Regions from separate parts of the Polaromonas sp. P4_F9 genome, predicted to be linked through region 2. Evidence: predicted binding sites of a transcription regulator. Region 2 holds the regulator's gene; the other holds the start of a gene.
What was found. The regulator LexA, encoded in region 2, represses DNA repair genes until DNA is damaged. The targets are predictions, from matches to a motif close to ACTGTATNNNNATACAGT.

Region 1 (7,206 bases), on a different contig from region 2:
TGCAGCAATCGCTCGGGGTGCTGGGCATCGAGGTCGAATCCTGCGCCGACGGCGTGCTGGCCGATACGCTATTGCAGGAACGCAGCTTCGACGTCGTGGTGCTCGACCTGGCGTTGCCGCGCATGGGTGGTTTCGAAATCCTGTGCCGCCTGCGCAAGCGCGGCGACAAGGTGCCAGTGCTGGTACTCACTGCCAACGGCGACACCCACGACCGGGTTCAGGGCCTGAACGCCGGTGCCGACGACTACCTGCCCAAGCCGTTCGACCTTTCCGAACTGGAAGCGCGCCTGCGCGCCCTGCACCGGCGCTCGATCGGCTCGGTCGACGCGGTGCTACGCGTGGCGGCGCTGGAATTCAACACGGTATCGCGCCGCTTCGCGCTCGGCGCGCGGCACCTGGACTTGCCGCCACGCGAGCACGACCTGCTGGAAGCCCTGATCGTCCACGCGGGCCGGCCGGTCAACAAGCTGCTGCTGACCCAGCGCCTGTGCACCAGCGACGCCGTCCTCAGCAACGACGCGCTGGAGCTCTATGTGCACCGTGTGCGCCGCCGGATCGACGGCAGCGGCGCGGCCATTCACACGTTGCGCGGACTCGGTTACGTGCTTGAGGTTGCCGATGACGCGCCTGCGTAGCCTGCTGCTGCGCTGGCTGTTGATCCCGACGCTGGGGCTGTGGATGCTGGCGTCAACGATTGGCTACCTGCGCAGCCTGGCGCAGGCTCACGAAGCCTATGACCGCACGCTGCTCGGTTCGGCGCTCGTGATCGGTGAGCGCCTGAGTGTGGAAAACGGCCAGGTTGTGGCCGACCTGCCCTATGCTGCGCTGGAAATGCTGCGTACCGACGCGCAGGACCGTATCTTCTACCGCGTCGCCGGCCTTGCCGATGGCCACCACATCACCGGCTACAAAGACCTGCCGCCGCCGGCCACGCAGCCAGACACCGAGCCGCTGTTCTATGACGCAGTTTATAAGGGGCAGAACATCCGCGTGGTGGCGCTGACCTGGTTGGTGGTGGACGATATGGCGCCCCGATCCCTGATCGTGCAGGTGGCCGAAACGATGGACGCCCGGCGCCAGCTTACGCGCCGCATCGTCTCCGATGCGGCGGCAATGCAGTTGCTGCTGATCACAGCGGCGGCCGCGCTCATCGCCTTCGGCGTGCAGCGCGGCCTGGCCCCCTTGAAACGGCTACGCGACGAGGTACGCGCGCGCGGCGCGAACGACCTGACGCCAATCGACACGCGCAGCGTCCCGCGCGAAGTAGCGCCCCTGATCCATGCGATCAACGCGCATACCGAACGGCAGCGGCAGCTCAGTGATGCCCAGGTGCGATTCATCGCCAACGCATCACACCAGTTGAAGACGCCACTGACCGTGCTGCGCGCCCAGGTCGATCACGCCTTGCAACAGACCGACCTTGACCACATGCGCACCGTGGTCAGCGGCATTCACCTGTCCACGCAATCGACCCAGAGACTTGTGAACCAGCTACTGAGCCTGGCACGGAGTGAACCCGGTCGCACACTCGACATCGAAGAAATAGATCTTGCCGAACTGGCACGCAATCAGACCTTCGAGATGCTGGTTTTGGCGCGGGCGAAATCAATCGACCTTGGTTTCGAAGGCGACATGCTTGTGCTGGTGCGCGGCGAACCTGTGTTGCTGCGCGAACTCGTCGCAAATCTGGTGCACAACGCCATCAGTTACACGCCGCCCGGCGGTCACGTCACCGTTCGGGTGGATAGGCACAATGGGCGGCCCCGCTTGTGCGTAATCGACAACGGCCCGGGCATTCCCATCGACGAGCGCCTCAAGGTCTTCGAGCGCTTCTACCGCAGCGCCGGCAGCGGCGAGCAAGGCACCGGCCTCGGGCTGGCGATCGCGAAGGAGATCTGCGATCGCCATCGGATCGAAATATCGCTTGGCGAAGGCCCCGAGGGCAAAGGCCTGCACATTCAGTTGCTCTGGCCCGTTGAGGCTGATTCCGGGTAGGCGCCAACACGGCGCCCGCGCCGCCATCTGCATTTAGTTCCTAGTCGTCTTCTGATTGAGAAACGACGCGGCGAATCACGTCACCGCCAAAACCGCGCGCCGCCAGAAAACGCATTTGCCTGGCGCGCCCGGCCGCGTCCAGGGCCGGGCCATCGAACTTCTTGCGCCAGATGTCGCGGGCTCGTTCGAGTTCACCGGCCTTGAGGCTGTCCATCGCCCCGGCCACCACCTCCGCGCCCAGCCCCTTGTTCAGCAGCTCATGGCGTATGCGCGCCGCGCCGTAGCGGCCGGCGCGCCGGTTGATCACCGACTCGACCACCCGCGCCTCGCTGATGAAGTCTTTGGCCTGCAAGTCATCGAGCACCTGCGCCAGTTGGCCCGGCGTTTCTTCGTGGGGTGTGAGCTTGCGTTCCAGCTCGGCCCGCGAATGCTCGCGGGCCGCCAGCAAGCGCAGGGCGCGGCCCTTGAGCGAGAGCTTGAAGCCCGTCGGGGCGGCTGGCTTGTCGGAGGTCATGGCTCGGTCGGCAGGCGTGGGGCACGGGTACAAGGCTTGTGGCGGCACGCAGTTGCTATTATTTTCATAGCCCTCCACAGCCGTCACCTTAAAATCCACGCCTGACTTGCCCTGTAAAAAGCCGGATCAGGCGGCGGCCTTGGTGGGTTTTTCGGCCTTGACGGCCTTCTCCGGCTTGTCGCCCGTCTCGGCGGCCACGGCGATCAGCGGCACGCCCAGCGACTCGCGCACCTTGTTTTCGATTTCAATCGCGAGGTCCGGGTTCTCCTTGAGGAATTCACGCGAGTTGTCGCGGCCCTGGCCGATTTTTTCGCCGTTGAAGGCATACCAGGCGCCGGCTTTCTCGACGATGTGGCCGGCCACACCCAGGTCCAGCACCTCGCCCAGGCGGCTGATGCCCTCGCCATACAGGATGTCGAACTCCGCCGTCTTGAAGGGCGACGCCACCTTGTTCTTGACCACCTTGACGCGGGTTTCGTTGCCGATCACCTCTTCGCCTTTCTTGATGGAGCCTATGCGGCGGATGTCCAGACGCACCGACGCGTAGAACTTCAGCGCATTGCCGCCGGTCGTGGTTTCGGGCGAGCCGAACATCACACCGATCTTCATGCGGATCTGGTTGATGAAGATCACCATGCAGTTGGCCTTCTTGATGGTGGCGGTCAGCTTGCGCAGTGCCTGGCTCATCAGGCGGGCCTGCAGGCCGGGCAGTGAATCGCCCATTTCGCCTTCAAGTTCGGCCTTGGGCGTGAGCGCCGCCACCGAGTCGACCACGATCAGGTCCACCGCGCCTGAGCGGGTCAGCGAATCAACGATTTCCAGGGCCTGCTCGCCGGTGTCGGGCTGGCTGATCAGCAGTTCCTGCAGGTTGACGCCCAGCTTTTGCGCGTACTGGATGTCCAGCGCGTGCTCGGCGTCGACGAAGGCGCAGGTGCCGCCCAGTTTTTGCATTTCGGCAATCACCTGCAAGGTCAGCGTGGTTTTGCCCGACGACTCCGGGCCGTAGATTTCAACCACCCGGCCGCGCGGCAGGCCGCCGACGCCCAGCGCAATGTCCAGGCCCAGCGAACCAGTGGAGACCACCTGGATGTCCTCGATCACCTCGCCAGCACCCAGCTTCATGATGGTGCCCTTGCCGAACTGCTTTTCGATCTGGGCCAGCGCGGCTTGCAGGGCCTTGGCCTTTTCGGTGTTCAGGGCGGCGGTTTGCGCAGGGTTTTGGGCGGGATTCAGTTTGCTGGTCAGTTCCATAAAAAACTCCTTGAAAATCAATAACTTAAAAGAATTAAAACTCTTTGCAGGGTTCCCAGCCGTTTCTGCTTTTAATTACAGCGCTGGATGCATGACCAGTACTTTATGGGCGCTATAAAAATAAGTAAACCATATTTTTAGTCAGTTTTCCTGATTAATTGCACTACCTTGGGCTACCATATCCGGATGCCCAACATGGATGCCCAGACGATGACCAGCCCACCCGGTGTCGTCGAACCCGGCTGGCGCCTCACCCACCTGGGGCGCCTGCTCGGCCACGCCCTGCGCCGCTTTGACGAACGCGTGCTGTCACTGATGGCCAGCAATGCGGACGTGCCGCTGGCACTGTCCAATCTGGCGGCCCGCAACCAGGTGGGCGCCGCCCATATCCACATCACGCGGCACCTGGCGGTGGGCGGCTCGCGCCTGACAGACCTGGCGACGAGCGCCGGCATGAGCAAACAGGCCATGGGCGATCTGGTCGACCAGTGCGAGGCCTGGGGGCTGGTCACGCGCCAGCCCGATCCCCATGACAAACGGGCGCGCCGCGTGATGTTCACCGAATCGGGTCTGCTCTGGCTGGACGCCTTCCGGCGCGCGGTGCGCCAGACCGAAGAGGAGTTCCGGCAGGCGGTGGGGGCCGATGTGGCGACGGTGGTGGCGCTCGGGCTGGAGGCATACGCAGGCGCTTGAAGGGATCCACCTCCCACTCCAGCCAGGGCCGCGGGACTGGCTTTGGCCTGTCCTGAGCTTGTCGAAGGGCCAGACCGCAGGCGCAGCGGCCCCCTCGGGGGGCATCCTTCGACAGGCTCAGGACGATCGGGTGTGAAGTGAGCGACCATGGGGGCGTATCCCTTCCAACCGGGGCCGCGGAACCGGCTTAGCCGGGCCGCAGGCGCAGCGCCCCCTCGGGGGGCAGCGCATTACACGCAGTGAAAAGCGTGGGGGCTCTATTCCGTAAGCAAACCCATGACCGCAAAAGCCTAGAATTTGACCGAGAACCAAAAAACACTGTCCGCAGGCCCTGCCGCGGGCTGATATCTGGAGACAGCCATGCGTATTCTGATTGCCGAAGACGACCAGGTTCTAGCCGATGGCCTGCTGCGCACCCTGCGCGCGTCGGGCGCGGCGGCGGACCATGTAGCGAGCGGCACCGAGGCCGATGCCGCGCTGCTCACCAACACGGAATTTGATTTGCTGATTCTCGACCTGGGCCTGCCGCGCATGCATGGGCTGGAAGTGCTGAAAAGGCTGCGTGCGCGCGGCTCGGCACTGCCGGTGCTGATACTCACCGCGGCCGACAGCGTGGAAGAACGCGTCAAGGGCCTGGACTACGGCGCGGACGACTACATGGCCAAGCCCTTTTCACTGCAGGAACTCGAAGCGCGCGTGCGCGCCCTGACCCGCCGCGGCATGGGCGGCGCCAGCAGCACCATCAAGCACGGGCCGCTGGTCTATGACCAGGCCGGGCGGGTCGCCACCATTGATGGCCAGATGCTGGAGCTGTCGGCCCGCGAGTTGGGCTTGCTGGAAGTGCTGCTGCAACGCGCCGGCCGCCTGGTGAGCAAGGACCAGCTGGTCGAGCGCCTGTGCGAGTGGGGCGAGGAAGTCAGCAACAACGCCATTGAGGTCTATATCCACCGCCTGCGCAAGAAGATTGAAAAGGGGCCGATACGCATTGCGACGGTGCGCGGCCTGGGCTACTGCCTTGAGAAAATCCCAAACTGATGGTGCCCCCACGCTCCCCACTGCGTGTGGTTCGCTGCCCCCCGAGGGGGCCGCCCGCCTGCAGTCCGGCAAAGCCGGCCCTGCGGCTTGAGCTTGCGAAGGCGGATTCGCACAGTTGGATAGGCATGGGCCTGCAAGTCAGGGCCGCGGAACCGGCTTTGCCGGGCCGCAGGCGCAGCGGCCCCCTCGGGGGGCAGAGAGCTACACGCAGTGAGCGAACGTGGGGGCCTATTTGGCTTTAAGACTCTTCCAGCGTGAGCGGCGCAGCCTGTTTGGCGAGATCCTCGACTGGATGCTCACGCCGCTGCTGCTGTTGTGGCCGATCAGCCTGGCGCTGACCTGGCTGGTGGCGCAAAACATTGCCGGCAAGCCTTTTGACCGCGCGCTGGAATACAACGTGCAGGCGCTGGCCAAGCTGGTGGTGGTCAGGAACAACCAGGTGCAGTTCAACCTGACCGCACCGGCGCGCGAAATTTTGCGTGCCGACGACACCGACCTGGTTTACTACCAGGTGGTGGGCACGCACGGCGAGTACCTGAGCGGCGAACACGACTTGCCCCTGCCGCCGGATGAGGACAAGCCCACCAACGGCGAGGTGCGGCTGCGCGAGGATGTCATCCAGGGCGAAGAGGTTCGCGTGGCTTACACCTGGCTCAAGGTGGACGTGAAAGGCGCGGCGCCGGTATTGGTGCAGGTCGCGGAAACACTGGAAAAACGCAAAACACTGGCAACGGAGATTGTGAAGGGCACGATGGTGCCGCAGTTCGTGACCCTGCCGCTGGCCGTGCTGCTGGTGTGGCTGGCGCTGGTGCGCGGCATCAAGCCGCTGGCACAACTTGAAAAACGCATTCGCGCGCGCAAGTCCGACGACATGAGCCCGCTCGATGAAACCTTCGTGCCTGAAGAAGTCGCGCCACTGGTGTCATCCATCAACGATTTGCTGAGCCGGCTCAAGGTCTCGCTCACCACGCAAAAACGCTTTCTGGCCGACGCAGCACACCAGCTCAAGACGCCGCTGGCAGGCCTGCGCATGCAGGCCGACCTGGCGCAGCGTGAAACCGACACCGACGAGCTCAAGAAATCGCTCAAGCACATCGGCCGCGCCAGCATACGCGCGACGCATACCGTCAACCAGCTGCTGGCGCTGGCGCGCGCCGAAACCACCGGCCGCAGCCTGGCCAAGCAGCACGTGGACCTGGTGCACATCGTCTCGGAAGTCATGGCCGACTCGGTGCCGCGCGCGCTCGACAAGCAGATCGACCTCGGCTACGACGGCCCGCCCGCCGGCGAGCCGTCCAGCCAGCTGGAAGGCAACCCGACGCTGCTCAAGGAGCTGGTGCGCAACCTGCTGGACAACGCCATCAACTACACGCCCGAAAAAGGCCAGGTCACGGTGCGGCTGATGACCGACCGCTTCAGCGGCGTGCTGGTGCTGCTGGTGGAAGACTCGGGGCCCGGCATTCCGGAGTCGGAACGCGAACTGGTGTTCCAGCCCTTTTACCGGGCGCTCGGCACCAACGTGGATGGGTCGGGCCTCGGGCTGGCGATCGTGCTGGAGATCGCCAAACAGCATGGCGCCACCATCACCATTGAAGACGCGGCCCTGGCAGGCCACCCGCAGTCACCGGGCACGCGCGTGGCCGTGCGCTTTGTCGGCATGGACTTGCCCGACGGCGGCTAATGGTCGGTGATGGTGGTTGAAGTCGGCTGAAGCCGGC
Region 2 (7,206 bases):
ACCCCGCTAGGCATTGAAGCCAAAAAAGTCATGGACGCTGGCGCGCTCGTGAGCGATGACCTGATCATCAACCTGGTGAAGGAACGCATCGCCCAGCCCGACTGCGCCAATGGCTTCCTGTTTGACGGTTTTCCCCGCACTATTCCACAAGCCGACGCCATGAAAGCTGCCGGCGTGAAGATTGACTATGTGCTTGAAATCGATGTGCCTTTTGAAGCCATCATCGAGCGCATGAGCGGGCGCCGCTCGCACACGGCCTCGGGCCGCACCTACCACGTGAAATACAACCCGCCCAAAGTCGAAGGCAAGGATGATGTCACCGGTGAGCCGCTGATCCAGCGCGAAGACGACAAGGAAGAGACCGTGCGCAAGCGGCTGGAGGTTTACAGCGCGCAAACCCGCCCACTGGTGGAGTACTACTCAAGCTGGGCGAAAACTTCGCCCCACGCCGCCCCCAAATACCGCGCGATCAGCGGCATGGGCGGTGTCGATGAAATCACGGAAAGAGCCTTCAAGGCCCTGTCGAGCTGAGACGGCCGGCCCAAGCCTCATCGGGCCGTTCTCCTGCGTTCTTCTGAACGGCATGCAACCGGGCCTCAGCTCAGCAGTCGGAGCATCAGGTCTACCCGCGCCTTCACCGGGCTGAGCCCCTTTGAATCGGGAATGAGATCCCCCGGTTTGGGCAGCACCTGGCCGTTGGGGCAGCGCGTGGCGCGAACCACTGTGACGCCACTGGCCTGTGCCTTGAGCAAAGCAGCCTCCAGCGCATGATGGATGGTGCCGTTGCCCGTTGTGGCGACGACCAGGCCCTGCACGCCCCGCGACATCAGGGCTTCCACCACTGCGCCACTGGCACCGGCATGGCTCATGACGATCTCAACATGCGGCCAGTCAGCCTCGCTGCCCAAGGCCGTTATTGTTTTCAGGGTGTCCGGTGCCCGGTTTTCGTCTGCTTCAGGCCAACTCCTCAATAACCTCAGGCGCCCCTCTTCGACATAGCCCAGCGGGCCCGCATCACCCGAACTGAAGGCGTCCAGCCGGTAGGGATGTACCTTCTGCACGTCCCGCGCAGTATGGATGGTGCCGGCGCATACGGCCACCACGCCCCTGGCCCCGGTGTGGCGGGCCACGGCCACGGCATCCAGCATGTTCTGCGGGCCGTCCGGTACCAGGGCCGTTGCCGGACGCATGGCACAGGTCAGCACCACCGGCTTGGCGGGGCTGCACACCGCCTGTAAAAAATACGCGGTTTCTTCCAGCGTGTCGGTGCCGTGGACAATGACGATCCCCTCGACATCGGGCTGCGCCAGAAAGTGGTTGACGCGCCCGGCCAGCGTCGCCCACACCGCAAAGCTCATGTCCTTGCTATCGAGCTGCGCAACCTGCTCGGTGACCACAGGGCCGGCTTCGGCCAGCCCGGGAATCGCCGCCACCAGCTGATCAATACCAACCTCTGCGGCGGTGTAGCCGATGTTGTCCGAGGCGGTCGCGGCCCGGCCGGCAATCGTGCCGCCGGTACCCAAAATCACAATGGTTTGACGATTCATAAGAAGGATGAGAAGGGACTTGCGCTCTTTGAAAAACTGGATGAAAATACAGGTACTGGATATTAAAACAGGTAAATACGACAATTAATACGACAAGGTGAATGCAGCAGGCAAGGTACGCGGTCATCCCCAGCGGGCCGGTGCATCCAACCCAATCCAGGCTGACGAATCAAGGAGTCCCGGTCATGAGCATCCTGAACGAATTTCCGCATTTATCCTCCGAAGGTCCCAAGCTCACAGCTCGGCAGCAGCAAATCCTGGAATTGATCCAGAGTGCCATCGCCCGCACCGGCGCTCCGCCAACCCGCGCCGAAATCGCCAACGAATTGGGCTTCAAATCCGCCAACGCCGCTGAAGAGCACCTGCAAGCCCTGGCCCGCAAAGGCGTGATTGAACTGGTCAGCGGCACCTCGCGCGGCATACGCCTGCGCAGCGACACCTTGCGCTCCATCCACGAATCCAGAATCAAACAGTTTTCCCTGCCGTTGCAAAGCCTGGCCCAACTCGCCCTGCCTCTGGTGGGGCGGGTTGCTGCTGGCAGCCCGATTCTCGCGCAGGAACACATCGAGCAGACCTATTATTTTGAAAGCAGCCTGTTTCAGCGGCAACCTGATTACCTGCTCAAGGTGCGCGGCATGAGCATGCGGGATGCCGGCATCATGGACGGCGATCTGCTGGCCGTCAAACAGGCCAAGGAAGCCAGGAACGGCCAAATTGTCGTGGCCCGTATCGGCGATGAAGTGACGGTCAAGCGTTTTCGGCGCACCAAGCATCTGATTGAATTGTTGCCTGAGAACCCGGATTTCAAAACCATTGTGGTCGAGCCCGGCGAACCCTTCGAACTCGAAGGCCTCGCAGTTGGTTTGATCCGCAACACCATGCTCATCTAGCCAACCCCTTTCTGGTCGCGCGACAGGTGGCGGGCGTTTGGTCATTGATTGGCCAACACCCTGGCGTTGCGGCCCCACTGGCGATTTAGCCAGCCCGAAATCCTGCCTGTAAACATTGGGGCGCAAGCCTCTCTAATTCAGGAGTTCATCATGGGAATCGTCAGTTTTTCAAATTCACCCGTATTCTCGGTTTTGCTTGCCCCCATGCAGGCCTTGGCGGCGTGGTTTGTGCCTGCGAAGTCCACTTCAGAGCCGTTTTCCGCCCCGGCCCGCACCCGGTGCGCACCTCACCAGTTGGCCGTGCCCTTCAAGCCCGGCTGCATTCCCTCCCGGCGGCGCGTTGCCGCCGCACATGCCGCGGCAGCAAAAACCTCCGCCACCAGCCGCTTGAAGGTGGTGCGCGAGTTTGACGCGGCCGTCGGCCCCGCTTGCGCTGGCCGCATGGTCATATCCGGTCGCATGTCTGACGTCTGTGCAGAACTCGAGCGCATGGCTCAACGTGAGACCGCAGTCCAGTGAAGCCGGTGCACCTATGACACTTTGAGCCTGCCACGGCGTTAGCCCACGGCTCCGTGGCACCGTGGCGCCGCGCACTCACCGGCCCCTGAACTGCAGGGGCATGGGGGACAGGTTTCCTTCCGATACAAGTTGACGGCTTTCAGGCGCCACGGTTCGGAGGGAAGAAAAATCTTGCAGGCACAATATCGGCATGAATATTGTGATCCTCGATGACTATCAGGATGCCGTGCGAAAACTGAACTGCGCGGCCAAACTGGATGCATACCCTGCCAAGGTCTACACCAACACGGTCAAAGGCATAGGCCAGCTGTCCGTCCGACTCAAGGATGCCGATGTAATCGTGCTGATTCGCGAAAGGACCCAGCTGAACAGGCAGGTAATTGAAAAGCTGCCCAAACTCAAGCTGATTGCCCAGACCGGCCGCGTTGGCAGCCATATTGATATTGCAGCCTGCACCGAGCGCGGCATTGCGGTGGCGGAAGGCATTGGGTCACCGACCGCGCCTGCCGAGTTGACTTGGGCACTGGTGATGGCTGCGATGCGCCGCATTCCCCACTACGTATCACACCTGAAACACGGCGCCTGGCAGCAAGCCGGCCTCAAGGCCGCCTCCATGCCGCCCAATTTTGGCCTTGGCTCAGTTCTCAAGGGCAAGACACTGGGGGTGTGGAGCTACGGCAAGATCGGACAAATCATCGCCGGCTATGGCCGGGCGTTTGGCATGCGCGTGATCGTCTGGGGTCGGGAAGCATCACGCGAGCGGGCGCAGGCTGACGGCTTTGAAATTGCCGACAGCAAAGCCGAATTTTTTGAGCAAAGCGACGTGCTCAGTTTGCATCTGCGTCTGCATGATGAAACACGCGGCATCGTGACCCTCGAAGATTTGTCGCGCATGAAACCAACTGCCTTGCTGGTCAATACCTCGCGGGCCGAGTTGATCGAGCCTGAGGCCCTGATTGCCGCGCTCAACCGCGGACGCCCCGGACTGGCGGCTGTTGATGTCTTTGAGTCCGAACCGATTTTGCAAGGCCACGCACTGCTGCGCCTGGAAAACTGCATTTGCACACCGCACATCGGCTATGTGGAGCAGGACAGTTATGAAATGTATTTCGGGGCGGCCTTTGACAATGTTGTGAACTTCATCAAGGGAACACCGACGAACATCGTCAACCCCGGTGCCCTGCAAGTGCGCCGCTAATTTGCCCTGATGCCGGGTACTGCCAGCACTGGGCCGGCACCGGAGGCCGGAGCCAATGGCCACCAGCCTCAGCCGGAATCCGCTTTTTTCTGTTGCCCGGGTTTCTCCCTCAAGATATCCTGCGGTTGCGCAACCGGCGCATGCCAGAGGCAGTCGCAGCCGGGCACTCCAAATTCTCGCGAACAGGATTGCGGCACAGTTCTGTTCTTTGCGCCCTGCGTAATAATCCTTTTCCATGAAACCAATTTACAAAACCGTTGGCATTGTTGGCACAGGCGCCATGGGCCGTGGCATTGCCCAGATTGCCACGCAAGCCGGGAGCGTCGTCAAGTTGATGGACAACCAGGCGGGTGCGGCAGAAAAGGCGCGGGAGGCCATCTGCGCGCAGTGGGACAAGCTGGTGGAAAAAGGCCGGATGGAAACCACCGCTGCGACCAGCCACAAGGCCAGCCTTCTGACGGCCGGCACGCTGGCCGATCTGGCGGACTGCGATCTGATTGTGGAAGCCATTGTGGAGCGGCTGGACGTCAAGAAAGCCCTGTTCGCCGAACTCGAGACCATCGTGTCGGCGCAAACCGTTCTTGCGACCAACACCTCGTCGCTATCCGTGACCGCCATTGCGGCCGCGCTCAAACACCCGGAACGCTTTGCCGGCTACCACTTTTTCAATCCCGTTCCGCTGATGAAGGTGGTGGAGGTCATCGCCGGCCTGAAAACTGATGCAGCCGTGTGCGGCGCGCTGGCCAGCCATGCCCGCCAGATGGGGCACACGCCGGTACAGGCCCAGGACACTCCCGGCTTCATCGTCAACCATGCGGGGCGGGGCTATGGCACCGAAGCGCTGCGCATCGTCAGCGAGGGCGTGGCTGATTTCGCCACCATAGACCGCATCCTGCGGGACCAGGCCGGCTTCAAGCTGGGCCCCTTCGAGTTGATGGACCTGACCGCGCTGGATGTGTCGCATCCCGTGATGGAGTCCATTTACCACCAGTATTACGAAGAAGCGCGCTACCGCCCCAGCGTCATCACGGCGCAACGGCTGGCGGGCGGCATGCTCGGCCGCAAGACCGGCGAAGGTTTTTACCGTTATGCCGACGGTGTCATGCAGCTTCCGGCCGAAGCACCTGTGCCCCAGGTCGCCGAAATGCCGCCGGTCTGGGTTTCGCCCAGAGCATCCCGACGCTCGGAATTGCTGCAATTGCTGAAAAATCTCGGAGCCAAAATCGAAACGGGCCAGTCCGCGTCGCCCCAGGCCCTGGTGGTGGTGGCGCCCCTGGGGTTTGACATCACCACGGTGGCCGTGGTGGAGCGGCTGGACCCGGCGCGTACCGTGGGTATAGACATGCTGATTGACGATGCGGCGACCCGGCGGCGGGTCCTGGCTACCAACCCGGCCACCCGCACCGACATGCGCGACGCCGCCCATGCCCTGTTCGCCCGGGACGGCAAGGCGGTGAGCGTGATACGGGACAGCGGCGGATTTGTCACGCAGCGCGTCGTGGCCACCATCGTCAACATTGCCAGCGACATCTGCCAGCAAGGCATCTGCAGCCCGAAAGATCTTGAAACCGCCGTGACGCTGGGGCTGGGCTACCCACTCGGGCCGCTCGCCATGGGCGACCGCTACGGGCCCACCAACGTGCTGGAGGTGCTGTTCAACATGCAAACCGTCTATGGCGACCAGCGCTACCGCCCTTCCCCGTGGCTGCGCCGCCGCGGCGCCATTGGCCTGAGCCTGATGCATGAAGAGTGAGACACCCCCTTCGAATGCTCACTTCGTGTAGCACCTTCCCCCCTCCAGGGGGCGGCGCCTGCGGCCTGGCGAAGCCAGTTCCGCGGCCCCCACTGGTAAGTGGACTTGTACGGGGACTCGGTCCCTGCCTATTTCTCATTTCGATGCATTGGAAAAACTGACATGGCAGGCGCAATCAAAGGTACCAGTGAGGGCCAGACCCTTATCCTGACGCTGAGCAACCCCGAGTTCCGCAATGCGCTGGGGCCGGAGATTTATGCCGCAGGCATTGAGGCCCTCAACGCCGCCGAGAACAACCCCGAAATCCGCAGTGTGGTGATCACCGGCGAGGGCGCGGTGTTTTGCGCGGGCGGCAACCTGCAGCGCCTGCAGGCCAACCGGCGCGAGGCACCCGAGGTTCAGGCCCAAAGCATCGAAGGGCTGCACAACTGGATCGACTCGATCCGCACCTATCCCAAGCCCGTGATCGCCGCAGTCGAAGGTGCGGCGGCCGGGGCCGGCTTTTCGCTGGCACTGGCCTGCGACTTTGTCGTCGCCGCAAACAACGCTGTCTTTGTGATGTCCTACAGCACGGTCGGGCTGTCCCCCGACGGTGGCGGCAGCTGGAGCCTGGCGCGCTCTCTGCCGCGCGCCCTTGCCAGCGAGCTGCTCATGGGCGGCGAACGCATCAGCGCCCAGCGCCTGCATGACTTTGGCCTGGTGAACAAGGTCGCATCCGCGGGCGACGCCCTGAATGAAGCGCTCAGGATGGCCGGGCAACTCAATGCGCGGGCGCCCAATGCGCTGGCCAGCATCAAGGAGCTCATCAATGAGGCGTCCTCAAACACCCTGAGCCAGCAACTGGCCTGCGAGCGCGACCATTTCGTGCGCAACCTGCACCACAGCAATGGCGGCGAGGGCATCGCCGCATTCCTGGAAAAGCGCACACCGCAGTACCGCTGAGGAGCCGCCGGTTTTGCTCCGCCAACCGGTGGCGGCAATGCATGACCAGACGGATGGCAAAGCGCAGTGGCAGAACTTGCTTTGCATGGGAAGCGATAGCCCAAAAGATGAGGCTCATCTGCAGCGCGCTCGCCCCACCACACCGGGATCACGGGAGTCTCGGCCGCATCGGGCGTGCCTGGGTGACAGGTTTGAACAGCGAGTTCCTCCGGCGACGCCGAGGTGACAGCGGGGTGGCGCAAGGGGCGTGCCTGGGGTGACAATGGTGGTCTTGTTAGTCACTTAAAAGACAGGCCATGGACGATCCTATTCTTACGATAGATGAAAGAGCGGCCATCAACAGTGGTCGCTGGTTTT

Region 1: the regulator LexA is predicted to act here: its motif matches at 3,825-3,842, upstream of recA (recombinase RecA).

What each region holds. Positions count from the first base shown of each region.
Region 1 is NZ_JBFUJT010000038.1:4,152-11,357, forward strand. Features, by position in the region: gene AC1DUB_RS24155 (response regulator) at 1-635, shown strand, start outside; gene AC1DUB_RS24160 (sensor histidine kinase) at 619-1,995, shown strand; gene recX (recombination regulator RecX) at 2,036-2,509, opposite strand; gene recA (recombinase RecA) at 2,636-3,760, opposite strand; gene AC1DUB_RS24175 (MarR family winged helix-turn-helix transcriptional regulator) at 3,947-4,453, shown strand; gene AC1DUB_RS24180 (response regulator) at 4,814-5,488, shown strand; gene AC1DUB_RS24185 (sensor histidine kinase) at 5,721-7,169, shown strand.
Region 2 is NZ_JBFUJT010000022.1:11,068-18,273, reverse strand. Features, by position in the region: gene adk (adenylate kinase) at 1-531, shown strand, start outside; gene AC1DUB_RS18650 (asparaginase) at 597-1,547, opposite strand; gene lexA (transcriptional repressor LexA) at 1,733-2,437, shown strand; gene AC1DUB_RS18640 (hypothetical protein) at 2,588-2,956, shown strand; gene AC1DUB_RS18635 (D-2-hydroxyacid dehydrogenase family protein) at 3,147-4,154, shown strand; gene AC1DUB_RS18630 (3-hydroxyacyl-CoA dehydrogenase) at 4,390-5,907, shown strand; gene AC1DUB_RS18625 (oxepin-CoA hydrolase, alternative type) at 6,070-6,849, shown strand; gene AC1DUB_RS18620 (Crp/Fnr family transcriptional regulator) at 7,146-7,206, shown strand, end outside.